Regions from separate parts of the Halalkalibacter lacteus genome, predicted to be linked through region 2. Evidence: riboswitches for the same ligand, from Rfam matches in the RefSeq annotation. Region 2 holds a riboswitch; each other region holds the start of a gene.
The links. A riboswitch is a leader RNA that binds a small molecule or an ion and turns the genes downstream of it on or off. The one in region 2 is predicted to bind lysine.
Positions count from the first base shown of each region.

Region 1: linked by a shared signal. The riboswitch ahead of SAZ04_RS13070 (Na+/H+ antiporter NhaC family protein) and the one ahead of SAZ04_RS01020 (aspartate kinase) in region 2 are both predicted to bind lysine.
Region 3: linked by a shared signal. The riboswitch ahead of dapA (4-hydroxy-tetrahydrodipicolinate synthase) and the one ahead of SAZ04_RS01020 (aspartate kinase) in region 2 are both predicted to bind lysine.

Region 1 is NZ_JAWRVL010000016.1:57,757-63,366, forward strand. It holds gene SAZ04_RS13060 (sodium-dependent transporter) at 1-182, opposite strand, end outside; gene SAZ04_RS13065 (hypothetical protein) at 581-850, shown strand; gene SAZ04_RS13070 (Na+/H+ antiporter NhaC family protein) at 1,128-2,729, opposite strand; lysine riboswitch at 2,886-3,067, opposite strand; gene yunB (sporulation protein YunB) at 3,134-3,937, opposite strand; gene SAZ04_RS13080 (dihydrofolate reductase) at 4,008-4,496, opposite strand; gene fbpA (Fur-regulated basic protein FbpA) at 4,760-4,933, shown strand; gene SAZ04_RS13090 (hypothetical protein) at 5,270-5,610, shown strand, end outside.
Region 2 is NZ_JAWRVL010000001.1:209,969-215,578, forward strand. It holds gene SAZ04_RS01010 (TrkH family potassium uptake protein) at 1-554, opposite strand, end outside; gene SAZ04_RS01015 (YslB family protein) at 935-1,330, shown strand; gene SAZ04_RS01020 (aspartate kinase) at 1,480-2,718, opposite strand; lysine riboswitch at 2,838-3,026, opposite strand; gene uvrC (excinuclease ABC subunit UvrC) at 3,276-5,054, opposite strand; gene trxA (thioredoxin) at 5,189-5,503, opposite strand.
Region 3 is NZ_JAWRVL010000007.1:44,668-50,277, forward strand. It holds gene SAZ04_RS06925 (Cof-type HAD-IIB family hydrolase) at 1-337, opposite strand, end outside; gene SAZ04_RS06930 (hypothetical protein) at 547-684, opposite strand; gene SAZ04_RS06935 (hypothetical protein) at 860-1,426, shown strand; gene SAZ04_RS06940 (YhcN/YlaJ family sporulation lipoprotein) at 1,475-2,194, opposite strand; gene SAZ04_RS06945 (aspartyl-phosphate phosphatase Spo0E family protein) at 2,467-2,601, shown strand; lysine riboswitch at 2,675-2,855, shown strand; gene dapA (4-hydroxy-tetrahydrodipicolinate synthase) at 2,990-3,877, shown strand; gene SAZ04_RS06955 (M24 family metallopeptidase) at 4,133-5,332, opposite strand; gene SAZ04_RS06960 (aldehyde dehydrogenase family protein) at 5,422-5,610, opposite strand, start outside.

The DNA of each region.
Region 1 (5,610 bases), on a different contig from region 2:
TCCATAATAAGAAGAGGAATACCAGCAGTTAAAAGAGCAAATAAGTACGGTAAAAAGAAAGCTCCTCCTCCATTTTCAAACGCGACATACGGAAAACGCCAAATATTTCCTAATCCAACCGCTGAACCAATTGCAGCCAAAATAAAACCAGCACGCGTACCCCACTGTTCTCTTACGTTCATTCGTTTCACCTCTTTACATGTATTTTTAAATCACTTTCTCTATTTATTTATTCTGAATATTTACACTTTAGTATAGAATTTTTTATTAATTCGAAATCGCTTTCAACTACAGTGGTATTGCGTTACAGTATAAATGAATTTGTGACTATAAGGTATCACGTAACGTGAGAATCCATCCTTCACCAAAAAATAACGCCCTCTTAGTAATTTGCGGAGCGATTTCCTCTTTCTCGAAGATCTTTTCAAGGTCGGTTATATCACCTTTTTCCTTTCGTATAACTAGGAGTGTTTCAAGTAGCGTAGGTTCTTGTCACATTTTTCATAAACATTGAGTACGATGAATTAATATAGAATGTTTTTTAGGGATGAGTGGTCAAAGGAGGAAAAAGGAGGTGTGAATGATGGCTCGTTATCGAACAAAACCCATCGTGATCGAAGCTGTAAAAATTACAAGAACGATTACGATCGAGACTGCAGAAGGATCAATGGTTGGCCATCCTGGCGACTATCTAATTACAGATAAGAATGGGGAGCAGTATCCATGTTCAGCAGAGAAATTTGTGAAAACGTATGAGCGCGTGAAAGATGGCTCAGATGTGACAGCTTTCCTAAAGAGATCCTTACGAAAACTGAAACGAAAATCGAAAGAGATTTTTGTAAAAACATAGATTTCAGATAAGTAGAGACTGCCAACTTTATTAATTCCTAAAGTATTCAGCGTTCTCTTCCTTAGATTTTAGGAAGTATATTCTAAGGAGGTTTTTCTTTTTTTACGTTAATTCTATTTCTTAACAGGCACATACCCTGTTTTCTCCTTCTTTCGATCTCTATTAGTTTAAGTTTCCTCTTACTCGATCATAAACATTTAATTAATTTTGATAGATTTTTCTACTACTAATGCAAAAAGGATCAACCTCCAACGAATGAAGGCGACCCTATTATTCATTATGTTTTTTCACCATACATTTTCTTTAATACAACCACTGTTGCAAAAAGAAGACCAAATGCCACTGCTAAGCTTAATAAAACACTTGTTGTCATTCCGAGTACTAGATAGGAGATCATCGTAATTCCAGCTGCTACTAATGCATATGGCAACTGTGTCACGACGTGATCGATGTGATGACTTCCTGCTCCAGTAGAGGAAAGAATCGTCGTATCTGAAATCGGAGAACAGTGATCTCCAAAAATGGAACCAGCAAGAACGGCCGCCATCATCGGCAACATCATCGTAATATCAATCACCGCAGCCATTTCACCGGCAATCGGAAGCAACAATCCAAACGTCCCCCAAGATGTTCCCGTTGAAAATGCGGCAAAACCCGCAATCACAAATAAAATAACTGGTAAAAACATTGAATGAAGATTCGCCTTTTCGACAAGTGACGCTAAATACGTTCCTGTCCCAAGATCACCGATTATGGAAATAAGCGTCCAAGCAAAGAATAAAATATAAATAGCTGGAAGCATTGACTTCATTCCAACTAGAAGTGAAGTGCCTAGTCCTGTACCTGATTTAGGCTTACGCACATTTAACATAAGGGCAATCACTAAACCAAAAATTCCACCGTACACAAGAGCCGCTGCTACATCCGTATTTTCAAAGATCGTTAATAGCGTTGCTTCGCCTTCCGTCCCTTGAATTCCAGTTGTAATCATAAAAAAGACTGTCCCAACAATTAACGCAACAATCGGCCATACTAAGTCGCCAACTTTTCCTTTTTTACTCGCTTGAATCTCTTCTTGCGAACCAGGAATAGCACCTAAACCGGGGTTGAACAATTCGCCTGTTTTCATCGCGCGCTGTTCGTGAGCTTTCATCGGTCCAAAATCAAGGTTGAACCATACAACAGCTACTACAAGACCAATCGCAACAAGTGCGTAAATATTCATCGGAACCATTAACATGAACGCTTGTAACGCTTCATACTGCGTTACCGAATGCGTTGCAAAAATTCCAGCAATAATGGCAATAATGTAGGCACCCCAACTTGAAATCGGAGCAATGACACACATTGGCGCAGCTGTAGAATCAACCAAATATGCTAATTTTGCACGTGAAATGCGGTGACGATCCGTTAAAGGTCGACTAACATTTCCAACTGTTAAACTATTAAAGTAGTCATCAATAAAAATGATCAGCCCTAATACAACTGTTAAGATTTGAGCACCTACACGCGTTTTCACTCTTTTCATGGCCCATTCACCAAATGCACAGCTTCCACCAGAACGCGTAATGAGCGCCGCCATCATTCCTAATAACAAGAGGAAGAGAATGATAAAGAATTCCCACGTATTAATGGCAAACCCCTCATCTATGATCGCCCAAGTTACCGTTTGAAATGTCACAGTCTCTACTTCATAATCGAAAATGATCCCCATAACAATTCCATAAATATTGGCTGCCGCAGAAAGCGGATTAAAATTGTGTAACATCAACGCTCCAATAATAGCCCCTGTCCCAAGTGATACTAAGACACGTCTTGTAACAATAACCATGACAAGAGCTAAAATCGGAGGCACTAAAGAAAAAATAGATGATTCCATATAAAGACCTCCTAAAAATGTCTGGCACTTCATTTATTAACGACTTCATGAGCGTGCGCTCACTTTGGTAAACTGTGCTTACTTCTACATAGCTTCAAACAGAAAAAACGACAATGGTTAACCCACTGTCGCCGTGAATGCCGAGTGAATCCCCTTTATCATGATAGTCCTCCACAACTTGATCGCTTCAAGCTATGACAGCCCTGCATTTATTTAATGCAGCTCCAGCAGAAATAGCCTGACCACTACTTCCACTTCGGCAACATCCCCTTTTTCTTTTCCTCAACGTTGTCATCCTCAGAAAAGGTACTGATGGCAGTCGCGCCTCTACCTCATCGTAAATGAGGCACTTCTATTTAATTACCAATTATGGATAGTATCATGTTTTGATATGAAAGACAATGTTAATTTCCACCACTAGTACCCAAGTCTAGACCACTCCCGTTAGAGGATTTTTTTAATTCAGCAGGTAAAATCATTCCGCCTCCACCATCTGAGTAGTATTCAGGTACTTTTCCTTGGATATTGACAAAACCAACAGGAATCGTTGTTTTTACGGCTTCGGTGTTTGTTGCAAACGGAATAACGATTTTCACATCAACAATCACATCAAAATTAAATGAGATCGTCGTATTATTGATTCCGGTATTTTTCGTTTCAGCATTAAGATCGGTTTTCACATCACCAATCGCTGAGAAGCGAACCGGAATTTGTGGTCCCAATTGGGCAAGTAAGGCATTGTTTGTCGCTTGACCGAGAGGAATGCTATAAATGATACCACCTTCAGTAGTAAGACTTTCATTGTTACCTTCTGAATCAAATGTAACATCGAAGGCTTCTCCTTGTTCTATCGCTTTCAAGTGGCGTTGAACGCGGTTTGTTGCTTCAGATAATATTTTGTTATAAATTTGTGTATTAAATTGGATCAACTGTATATCATCATTCGCATTTTTTTCGATAATAAATAGATCTTCCTGATTAAGATCACTCGCAATTTTTTTCGATACGGCATCATTAATTGCCTTTGTTGCAATGACTCTCGTCTCTGTTGTAGCGATAGACATCAAAGTTGGCCGAATCCCCTTCTCAATTATCCACAACCCTTGTACTGTCAACACAACAAAAATAAGAAAAGATAAAAGCAGCACATAACGAAATGGTAGCGGACCTTTCCGAGTTTGGGGTCTATGTCTTCTTGGTGCTCTCATGCTGAAAAACCCCCTTCACCACATTTCTATGCAGGAAGGGAGACAGTTTGACCAAAAAATTTATACAAGGCTAACACTTTTTTCGTTCATACGTTCGGAATTCATGCGGGTAGCGGTTTTTCTCATCCACTTTCCCCATTTCCACTGAGGCAATTTCCCACTGTTCTTCTTCTATCTTTGGAAAATACGTATCCCCATCAAATGTCTCATCTATATATGTAACATAAAGACGATCAACATAATCCCAAAACAATCGGAACACTTCTGTTCCACCAATGACAAAGCACTCCTTTTCCTGCTTTGCCATTTGCAAAACATCCTCAATGTCGTGTACAACTTCACAGCCCTCCGCTTCATAACCTTCACTTCTTGTAAGCACCACATTTTTCCGTTTCGGCAAAGGTCGACCAATTGACTCGTACGTTTTTCTTCCCATCACAATCGTGTGTCCCGTTGTAACCCTTTTAAAATAAGCGAGATCCGCTGGCAGATGCCAGGGCAGTTGATTTTCTTTCCCGATCAGACGATTGCGATCCATTGCAACAACAAAAGAAATCATGGAACCGCCTCCTTTCCTTTTGACTTTTGTTCTATAGTACCATATATTGTTGGCTGGACAATAAATTTACGTTTTCCGGCGGACATAGAAACCTGACCTGCTCCATCAAAATATCATCAAAATAAAATCCCGAAAACTGGTATATTTTTTACTTTTAAGTGAATTTCATCTTGTAACTAGTTGACAATGAGGTAATAATATTTTATAATCAACAATGTAAACGCTTACATTATTAACTTATTAGATCCAAAGGGAGTGACGTTATGTCTTTTGTAACCCCATCTCAGATCGATAAAGAACTGATTATCGATACCCTTTTAGAAAATCAGTTGTTCAAGATGCCTGACGGCCGCCAACTATATGAAGCAACAGAAGAAGAACTAAGACTATTAATTTGTTCTGAAATTGATAACCACCATACATTTTGTGATTTATAACATCACAAATTTAAGCCTGTACCAATGGTCAAGAGCGATCATGATACGGGCTTTTGTTATGCATTCGGGAAGTGCCAGGCACCTCCCGAATGTTTGAAATACGTTCGGAATGACTACACTTGCTAGTAATTGAGGTGAGTCAAATCTGTATATGTATAGAATATTGTTAGGTTGCTGGCCCCTCGTTTTACTGCCTTTTTTGTTCACAGAGAGTTTTCATATACATTACAACCTACCTTCTACGTATTCCAACTTGTATGGTTATGTATATTCTTCTAGGAAAATATCAGTGTATGTCGATCAATCGTACAAACAAAATTACTAAGGAGGACTTCTATGTTGAAAGCAATTGGATTAGGCGTTTTTTTCGTCATTCTTTGTGTCGCTATTCCTAGTTTACTCGGTTATTATCATAACGATCATGAACAATCCACCGACTCTTCAGTGCAACAGACAGAGAAAGAACCAAACTTTGATCAAATAATTGACGAAGAAACTACCGATTCAGACAAACACGATAAGACAGATGTAAGTCTTGAGAAGAACAACGAAGAAAATGAAGATCTAGTTTTTACAACAACCGATGAAGCGATGGAAGCCGTATTAGAACACTTTTCCCTAACAGAGCTGATCAGTATTTATCAAAGTATACGAAATGGAGTCGATGATGAAAGTAG
Region 2 (5,610 bases):
GGAATAAGAGACTCACCCGTCACATCAAAACCGGCATTTGTAAATGCACTTAATGATGCAAACGCTCCTTGATAGTAAGCTTGTCCAACCGTATCAAAGTAACGGATAAAATAAGTACCAAGTATAAGCGCACCAACTAATTCAATGATTAAAGCAACAAATAAAATTCCTCTCATCAAATTAACGAGCCCTGAAAACGTGTTTTGATTTTGGTCAACCATAATCAACATTCGTTGAGAAAGGTTAATTTTTCGACCAAATAGCATCCATACAAAGGTCCCCATTGTCATAATTCCAATTCCACCAAGTTGAATAGCCAATGCAAGAAAGATAATCCCTATGTAACTGTATGTTTCGGGAACGTTCACAACAGTTAATCCCGTGACACTTACCGCACTAACAGAAGTAAATAATGCTTCTGCAAACGAAATATCGACCCCTGGTAAATGAGAAATTGGCAAATATAACAAAATGCTAAAGACAAACATTGCAATAATATAGGCGATAATAATGACCCTAAATGGAGAAAGGAATTGATTCAGTCCTGATTTCATTAATACGTACCTCCATGTTCATTTCGCGCTTAAGTATACCATTTAAGAAACAGCAAGGCTACAAGCGCAAGCTAACGAATTACTTGGTCCTAATTAATCCATACTCGAGTGATTTTTCTACTACTCATATCTATTTTCCCTTCTCAACCTTAAGACACCGTTTCTCCTTATCGTGAATTATGCTTGTACGTGATTACGACATCGTTTATGATCAAAAGTAGTAGCTATATTTTCAATAAGAAAGACCGCACTCGGGCTTTTTAAAAATCAATAGTACTGTTTTGAACTTATGCCATAATCACATTGGCTACATAACTTTACATTGTTTTACACTCGACCAAGTAATTGGTTACAAGAGTATGGAAGAGGTGCATAACCACATGGAAGTAGAAACAAATCGATTTGGGTATGATTTAATTCGGAACGATGTGCTTAGAGACTTACTAGGAAAAGACCATGATACAATTTTATATTGGATTGGAAAGTCTCTTGCGCGTAAATACCCCGTTCCAACAGTTGAAGAGATGATCACCTTTTTTGAAGAAGCGAATTGGGGAACACTCGCAAGAATAAAAGAAAAAAAACAAGAACAGCTTTTTGAACTAACCGGTGAATGGATGAACAAATCGGATCAACGTTGTTACCAATTAGAAGCCGGGTTTCTAGCTCAGCAAGTTGAGACATGGAATAATTGTATCTCCGGCGCGACTTATACCGAAAAAAATGGCTTGATCCTAATCAAAATCGAAACAGATAAAAAAGACACTATTAAATAAAGAATAGACGAAAGGTCAAAAAACAACCTTTCGTCTATTCTCTACAAGGGTCTGCCGCCTAAAACTAACTCACAATTCTATGACCTTCAAAAAAGCTCAAGTCATCACTATTGCACTAACTTATTCGGATCCTGTCACTTTCACACAGATTAAACCGTAACAGCCACTTGTACTTCTTCTGCTAATTGAAACTGCTCATGTAACATCTCTACGGCAAGAGTCATATCTGCTCCTAGAACGACTACAGAAACTTTTATCTCCGATGTACTAACCATCTTCACGAATATATCATTCTTTGCAAGCACATCAAACATTTTTGCAGCAACGCCAGGATTGGATACCATTCCTGAACCAATAATCGATAGCTTCGCAAGTTCTTCCTCGAAAGAAACATCAGCAAACTGTAAATCCTCTTGCGCTTTTCCCAAAACAGCTAGAGTCTCTTTTAACGAGCTTTGCGTAATTGAGAAAGAGATATTTACATGCTCTTCATCATATTGATTCTGGATAATAATATCGACATTCACATGATTTTCTGACAACGTCGTAAATAATTTTGATAGTGTATCAATACGGTTGGGCAGTCCTTTGACTGTCACTTTTATAACGTCATTTTCAAATGCAATCCCACGTACGACTAAATTTTGTTCCATTGAAACTTCCTCCTCGATTAATGTACCTTCCACGTCTTCCATGCTTGATGCGACCATTAGGGGAACATCATAATTTTTTGCAAATTCGACTGCACGTGGGTGCAAAACTCCTGCCCCCAAATTGGCCATTTCTAACATTTCATCATAGGAAATGGAATGAAGTTTCCTTGCTTTTTTCACATAACGTGGATCCGTTGTATACACACCTGTTACATCGGTATAAATATCACAACGACTTGCTTTTAGTGAAGCTGCTATAGCGACTGCTGTTGTATCAGAGCCTCCACGTCCAAGCGTCGTAATTTCACCCTGTTCACTTAACCCTTGAAAGCCTGCTACGATAACTACTTTTCCTTTTGCAAGCTCTGCTTCCAATCGTTCATTTTTAATAGCCGAAATTCTCGCATTGCCATGACTTGCTTCTGTTTCCATACCTGCTTGCCATCCTGTAAGCGATACAGCTTCAATTCCACACTCATGAAGAGCCATGGTTAGTAATGAGATCGTGACTTGTTCTCCTGTTGTAAGAAGCATATCCATTTCTCGCTTGCTTGGTGCGTCGGTAATTTGATTTGCTAACGAAACGAGTTCATCTGTTGATTTCCCCATAGCAGATACAACAACGATAAGCTCATGGCCCTCTTTAACAGACCGTTCTACTCTTGATGCAACATGCTTGATTCTCTCTACTGACCCTACTGATGTTCCTCCATATTTCTGTACTATCCTTGCCATTTTCCGCGTCCTCTCCTTATTCCTCACAGGGATAATGGAATGCAAAAAAGCAACAATAAGGAAAACCCCTCACTGTTGCTAGTCATACCAGTCCGGTACCACACTGCTCCCTTTTTCTCTCGTGAGATAGTTCTCCACATACCAATTGGGTGTAGGTATGTGACAGCCCTATGCTTTTTCAACATAGGTCCAGCACAAGAAGGATGAGACTATTCTTGCACTTCGGCGAATTCCCCTTTCAACTCTCTTCAACGGTTCTCATTACCATCAGAAAGCGTACTATTGGTTTTCGCTCCTCTACCAATCACTTCATTTGAAGTGTGGCATATTCAATTGATTTACATTCTAGCAAAGGAATTAAAATCACGCAAGAGAGATTTATAAACAAAAAGGGACGACCTTTCCCTTTTTGTTTATAAATCGAAGCGATGTGCGGAGCCGTCGTTATCTTTTAAGCCTTTTGAGTGCTCTTCTCAAAAGGCGCACGACGTGTGGAGCCATTGCAACATGTTCGCACTCTTTATGATAAAGGGACGACTTTCTCCTTTTTGTTGAGACTATTCCTTTTTTTCTGTTAACGTCTCAACAATCGCCTCTGCTACTTTTTCTGGAATCGCAAGCTGTCTTAGATCTTCAACTGTTGCTTCCTTCATTTTTTTCACTGATCCAAAATGCTTTAAAAGTTGACGTTTTCGTTTCTCTCCAACACCAGGAATATCATCGAGCGCTGATTTAAAAAATGTCTTCGAACGAGTTTGACGATGAAATGTAATCGCAAACCTGTGTACTTCATCTTGAATTCGTTGCAATAAATAAAACTCGTGACTATCCCGTCTAAGTGGAACGATAGTAGGTGGGTCTCCCATCAACAACTGTGATGTTCTATGTTTTTCATCTTTTGCTAGTCCACAAACTGGAATCGATAGGCCAAGTTCATCAGCGATCACTTCTTGGGTAACTGCTATTTGACCTTTCCCTCCATCAATGACGATCAGATCTGGTAAAGGTAAGGATTCCTTTAAAAGGCGAACATAGCGTCTACGAATTACCTCACGCATTGATCCATAATCATCTGGCCCTTCTACCGATTTTATTTTGTATTTGCGATAATCTTTTCGACTCGGTTTTCCATCTACAAACGAAACCATTGCTGAGACCGGGTCTGTTCCTTGTATATTTGAATTATCAAACGCTTCGATTCGATAAGGAGTGGCAATGCTCATCGCTTCCCCTAAACGTTCAACTGCTTTAACCGTTCTTTGTTCATCACGTTCAATTAAAGAGAATTTATCTTTTAAGGCAATCGCAGCATTTTGATTGGCAAGATCAAGTAGCTCCTTTTTCTTTCCTCGTTTCGGATGATGCGCTTTTACTTCTAATAACTGTTCCATCAAACCAAGGTCCACTTCATCTGGTAGTAAGATTTCGGCTGGTTTAATATGTTCCTTTTTTAAATAAAATTGGCCAATAAACGTCATCAAATCTTCAGAGGCATCTTTATAAAAAGGAAAAATCGAAACATCTCGTTCAATCAGTTTTCCTTGGCGAATAAAGAACACTTGGACACACATCCAGCCCTTATCGTACGAAAAACCAAATACATCCCGATCAACGAGATCACCAACCATCATCTTTTGCTTTTCAATGACTGTATCCATATGTTGAAGAGTATCACGAATTTCTTTCGCACGCTCAAAGTCCATTTCTTCAGCAGCTTTCATCATTTTCTCAGTTAACTGCCCTTTGATTTCATCATGGCCAGACCGAAGAAATTTCGTAATATCTTGAACCATCACTCGGTTCTGCTCTTTAGTAACTTCTGCCACACACGGTGCTAAACACTGACCAATGTGGTAATAAAGACAAACTTTATCTGGAAGTGTTCGACATTTCCTTAATGGGTAAAGACGATCAAGAAGCTTCTTCGTCTCATTTGCAGCCCCTGCATTCGGATAAGGTCCAAAATACTTGCCACCATCTTTCTTTACTTGTCGTGTCGTAATAAGTCTCGGGTGCTCTTCGTTCGTAATTTTAAGATAAGGATATGATTTATCATCTTTTAGCATGACATTGTATTTAGGATCATGCTTCTTAATTAAATTCATTTCTAAAATCAATGCTTCGATGTTTGACGATGTAACAATATATTCAAAGTCGGCAATTTCACTAACAAGACGCTGCGTCTTGCCATCGTGTGATCCTGTGAAATAAGACCGAACTCGATGTTTCAACACTTTTGCTTTTCCTACATAGATGATCGTACCCTGGCGATCCTTCATTAAATAACAGCCAGGTCGATCCGGAAGAATCATTAATTTTTCTTTAATCTGACTCATCTTTTTCCACCTCTCTTTCTATTGTTTGTTTAAAAGAGCTTGAAATGCAAGTCAGAAAAACTGGAAGTAGCAAAACAAAAAACTACTTCCTCAAAGAGAAAGCAGTTTTTTTCTTAGTATACGTTCAAAAGTCCTTATAGATGTTTATTAAGCAATTCAGCTAATGCTTCTTTTGGTTGGAAACCAACAACTTGATCAACCACTTGACCATCTTTAAAAACAAGAAGTGTTGGGATGCTCATAACACTGTACTTTCCAGCTGTTTCTTGATTTTCATCTACATCAAGTTTAGCAATTTTTACTTTATCGCCCATTTCAGAATCTAATTCTTCAAGGACTGGAGCAATCATTTTACAAGGTCCGCACCACGGTGCCCAGAAATCTGCAAGTACTACACCTTCACTTGTTTCAGATGCGAATGTTTGATCAGTTACTTTTACGATCGCCATATTTATAGCCTCCTCATGTTTCACTATTTGAATTCAACACGATTATACCAAACAGTTATCCTCCTGGCGAATAAGTTGCTTGAGAAAATTAGAATTCCCCCTAAAAA
Region 3 (5,610 bases), on a different contig from region 2:
TTGAAACGGTTCCATGATTCGTATAAAGCTCAAAATAGATTTCATTTGAAGTTAAAATGTCAAAAATGACATTCATCTGATCCTCGTTAATCGGAAAGGTCGATAATACATTTCCTCTTTCATCTCGAGACTGAGCACCATTCACACTAATGATTGGACAAGTAATACTAGCTTCTCTTATCGGTAATCTTGCTTCTTTCTCATCTCTTCCAGTAGCAACAACAACTACAATTCCTTGTTCTTGAGCTTCTTTTATTGCCTTAGCATTTTCTTTTGTAACTTTTCTTATATCACCAAGTAAGGTACCATCCATATCAATTGCAATTAATTTGATCAACTATTTCCACTCCTATATGTACAGATCTAAGCTGCATACCCATAACCAACAGCCTGGTTTAAATACTCCCACATTATTCATGTTATTTTGTTATTATTCTTGCTAGCTTACTTTTTGGAAGCAGTCATTCACTTTCACACACAAAAAAGCATGCTTTTACAGCATGCGAGTTAGGTGATACGCTCCACACATCTCTTCCCTTCATTTCTTTACTTCTTTTTATTCACTATTTCCCTTGTTCTTTCTTCGTCTTGCTGCATCATTTGTGCAATTTCAGTTAATGTTTCATCTGCTTCCTTTGATTGTTGATATTCAATGACGTGAGCTACTCTATTTCCAAGTATCATAAACCCCAAAAACAATAAAAAAAACAATGACAACGCTATACTTATTATAAAAGTAAACATTGAATATACCACCGTCCTTTGTACCATCTTACGGTGGAAATTTGGAGTTAATGCATACTTTTTCCTGCTTGCTTCATACTAGAGGAAACGTTTGTATATCGGAGGTTGATGTACTTTGCAAAAAAGGAAGTTAGTGATAATAATCGGGACAAGTTTCATGCTCGCAAGTTGCGGAGCTGACTCTGAAGCAGAAATTGTAAATGATATTGAAGCACAACAAACAGAAACTGAATACCATTATTATCCAAAAGCAGCGAGTATAAGAGATCAAAACAAAGAAAGTGTCCCTAAATACACCGCACTTGAGTCCTACGGTGATGAAGCGGGTCACTATATTAGTGAAACAGCTACAATATTAGAAAAAATGGCACCTTTATTTGAACAGAGTACCGTTCACACGACTGATGTGCAGGCTGTACTTACACAGGTAGAAGAACTGAGAGAAAAAAGTTCAATGTTCATTGATTTAAATAGACCTGAACTTTTTGACGGGTTACACCATGTACATTTATCAACACTTATCGAAGTCGATGCTTTAGAGAGAGTTTTGCTTGATATGAAAGAACCAATCCATCCTCTTCAAGTAACGAATGCTCGTGTCTATTATGAAAATGCCGTTATGTCCCACAAGCTAATGGAACGTGAATACCTATCTATAACGGAGGAATTAGGAATCCATTAATTCAATATTATTAGATAAAAAAGAACAGGGTTTTCTTTCCCCCCTGTTCTACCTTCTTCCATGCGCTCCATCATCTAGTAAATCAGCTAGATCCCCCACAGTTCCACCGATGGAATCAAATGGTTTATCAATTCCAACATGGTGTTCTATTGCATTCATTCGATTAATCATTTTCCGATTGGTCGTAATATATATGTTCGAAAGTTCTGTTACCTGTTCAACCTCTTGCTCAACCGAACGACGGAGTTTCACACGGTCTTGCTCATTTGATTCTAAACCGATGACAATTCGATTCCCATCAGTCATTACATGAGCGTCACGAACATTTTCTAATGCTTCAACACGAGCTTCAATTTTTCTTGTTAAATCTGTCGTTGCCTGCAGGTGCCTATTACTTTGTATTGTTGTTTTCTCATTCAATTGTGTATCTGTACTGTGAGGATATTTATCACGAATTATCCCAGGGCGGTTGTTTAAGATTCTCGGGCCTTGCTTGTTTATTCCTTCATGATCCATACTTAAGTTACGTTTCCCTGTTGTGTATGCTCCCTCATGTGTTAAGTGTGGAGCTGGATCCGTTAATCCTTTTGGAGCATCATCTGGAACCATCATATCAGAAAGCGGCCCCTCTAAATTACGAGCATGAGTTACGCCATACCCACTAAACCCTTCGTTCCGATTTGGATTTGCTCCCATCTCTTCCTTTTGAGGTAACGTGCAACCTGTTAAAAAGATTATTCCAATAAGCAGGTAGCTGACATATTTCATTGAAATCCCTCCTATCCCTATTGTGCGAAAGACTTCGTATTTTCAACCTGAAAAAATATAGAAATTCTTCATTTCCCACTGCAAATCTTGTCGGTTTTTTTCTGTTTTTCACTAATTATGACTACTTTAGAAGAAACACTTTTCAACATTTTTCTTTTGGTTATAATAATTTTTAAATAGACATTTTTTAGTCCACGCATTAGTGATAGCTCCAGGTTCAACTTCTAAGTTGTCTGTTTCTGTTTAAAATAGTAGAGGTGGAGTGGAAATAAATGTATGTAGAAATAGAGCAAAAGCGATTACAAATGTTGATTCTTGCCAAGAAGTATGGAATGACTGCAAAAGTTACCATTCAATGTAGTCAAGAACTGGACAAGCTTCTAAACTTAATACAAAGAAATTCTTAATAAACCATTGCATTCATTAAGAACATTTGGTAAGGTAAACACAAATTACGTTATATCTTACTTCATACTTTGAAGTGAGGGTAGAGGTGCAAATATCATTAGTATGTTAGTGAAGGAGAATGAGCTCCAATGAAGCTAACTGAAAGGGGTATTTGCCGAAGCTAATAACACTCATTATTTATTAGCTGGGACTGTTCTAAATAAGGACAGTACTGTCATATAGCAATCTTGCTATATGGAGGGCTATCTCACACATTGAATTGGTTTTGCTAAAATCGCTTAACCTAACAACAATGAGTAGAGGCCTCATTGTTGTTTTTTTGTGCCTCCCAGTAGCCCATCTAACCCATACGTACATGGAAAATTTTATGAATCGAGGGTGAATTGGATGAATTTTGGACGAATTGTAACTGCAATGGTCACACCATTTAATCAACATGGACAACTGGATGTTGCAGCAACAAAGGAACTTGTACAACATCTTATTGCAAATGGAACCGATGCTTTAGTAGTAGCTGGAACGACTGGTGAATCACCTACTCTTTCTACAGAAGAGAAACTCCTTCTTTTTAAAACTGTTGTGGAATCTGTAAATGGACAAATTCCTGTTATTGCTGGAACTGGATCAAATAATACAAATGCATCCATTGAACTTACAAAGCAAGTAGAAGAAATTGGTGTAGATGCGATTATGCTTGTTGTCCCTTATTACAACAAACCATCTCAAGAAGGAATGTACGCTCATTTTAGTGCCATTGCTAAAGCAACGAAATTGCCAGTTATGCTTTATAACATTCCTGGACGCAGTGCCGTTAATATGAGTGTTGAAACAACTTTACGCTTAGCTCAACTCTCAAATATTGTAGCGACGAAAGAAGCAAGTGGTGACTTAGATGCAATGGCAACGATTATTGAACATGCACCTGAAGGGTTCTCCCTTTATAGTGGTGACGACAGTTTAACATTGCCTATTTTAGCAATTGGAGGAACAGGTGTTGTGTCTGTTGCTTCTCATATTGTTGGAAATGAAATGCAACAAATGGTGCGAAATTACCAATCAGGACAAGTGACCGCTGCTGCTATGCAACATCGTCAACTTGTCCCGGTTATGAAATCATTATTTATGGCCCCAAATCCTACAGCTGTTAAAGCTGCGTTAGAAATGAAAGGAATCAAAGTTGGATCGGTTCGCTTACCTCTTGTCCCATTGACTGCAGAGCAACAACAAGAGCTCCAAACCGTTGTACATCCAACGATGAATTTCTTTGTAAGTTAAGATGTGGTTATACTTTCTTACCTTTTTTAAAAGCATGTAGCCAAGGGCTACATGCTTTTTTCATGAATAGTATCGTAAACTGTTCTATGTTTACTAATTGATTTTTTTAAATATCCTGTACCAAAAAATTGTCTTTCATATATACCCGTATCTGAGTATCTTATTTACCTTGTTCATTAATTAAAAGGCTCTTATAAAGGGAAAGAAAAAGAAGTGTCTCAATAAGCCATTTTTTAACCTTTGAGACACTTACAGTTAAGAGGTTTGCTCATCTGTTAAGATGGAAAGAGTTGGTTTTTCATACAAATTACGTGGGAAATTTGTTAATAGCTCCACACCCGTATTTGTGATTTGAATGGTTTCGGTAATTTCAACACCGTAATCGTTATACCAAATTCCTGGCATCAAATGGAAAGTCATATTTGGTTCTAAGATGGTTTCATCCCCTGGGCGAAAACTAACTGTATGTTCGCCCCAATCTGGTGGAAAACTTAACCCTACTGAATAGCCAAGTCTAGAGCTCTTTCTGTGACCATACTTACCTATTGTTTTACTCCAAACCCGTTCCACTTCTTCAGCTCCAATACCCGGTTGAATGAAATCAAGCGTCGCTTCGATCCCTTCCTCAACCACTTTCGAAAGCTCTTTCACCTCATTCGGAGCTGTTCCAATCGACATCGTTCTAGCCATAGGGGCATGATAACGCTTATAAGCGCCTGCTATTTCAATTGTTAAAAAATCACCCTTTACATAGGCCCTTTCTGTCCACGTGAGATGTGGACAAGAAGTATTTTCATTCGTTGGCATCATAGGGACGATTGATGGATAGTCACCACCAAATTCTTTTGTACCTTGAATTTGAGCATGATAAATAGCTGCCGCAACATCACATTCTCTTACACCCACTTGAACTCGGTCATACGCTGCCGTCATCGCATTCTCAACAATTTTTCCAGCTCTTTTCATATACTTTATTTCCTGTTTTGATTTGATTAAGCGAATCATATTGATCAGACTCGATGTGTCTTTAAACGTTGCATTTGGTAATCCATGTTTTAATCGCTCATAGCATAATGCAGTAAAATAATGAACATCCATTTCTACACCAATAATCCTTGTACTTTGCCCGATCTCAGTTAATATATTAGCAACAAAATCAACTGGATGACGATCTTTCGATTGAACGTAATAATCAGGATAGGAAATGATATGGTGCTCATCAAGCCACGTCGTTTTTGCTACACCACTAGCATCCATCTGCCTTCCAATCCAGATTGGCTGCGCATCCTCTAATGTCACGACCATCATCTGATGAACATAAAAACTCCAAGCAGAGTAGTTTGTTAAATAATACATGTTCGATGGATTTGAGATGAGGAGAACGTCCACTCCCTCATCGACCATTCGCTTTTTTATCGCCTCTAACCTTTTTGTGTACTCTTCTAATGCGAACAAGCGTTTCGCCTTCTTTCTCTCATTAATTCATAGAAAGTGACTTAGGAATCATCGTTCTATAGCAAGGTTTTCTCCTCGATTCATTACAGTCACATTCTCCTTTGTAAGTTAAACGCAACAACTTTTTGCTCAGTCATCGCCTCTATGGCATACCGAACGCCTTCACGCCCGATACCAGATCCTTTTATTCCACCAAATGGCATTCCATCGATGCGAACATCACTACTGTCATTAATCATAACCCCTCCGAATTGCAATCCATGTATCGCTTTGAAGGC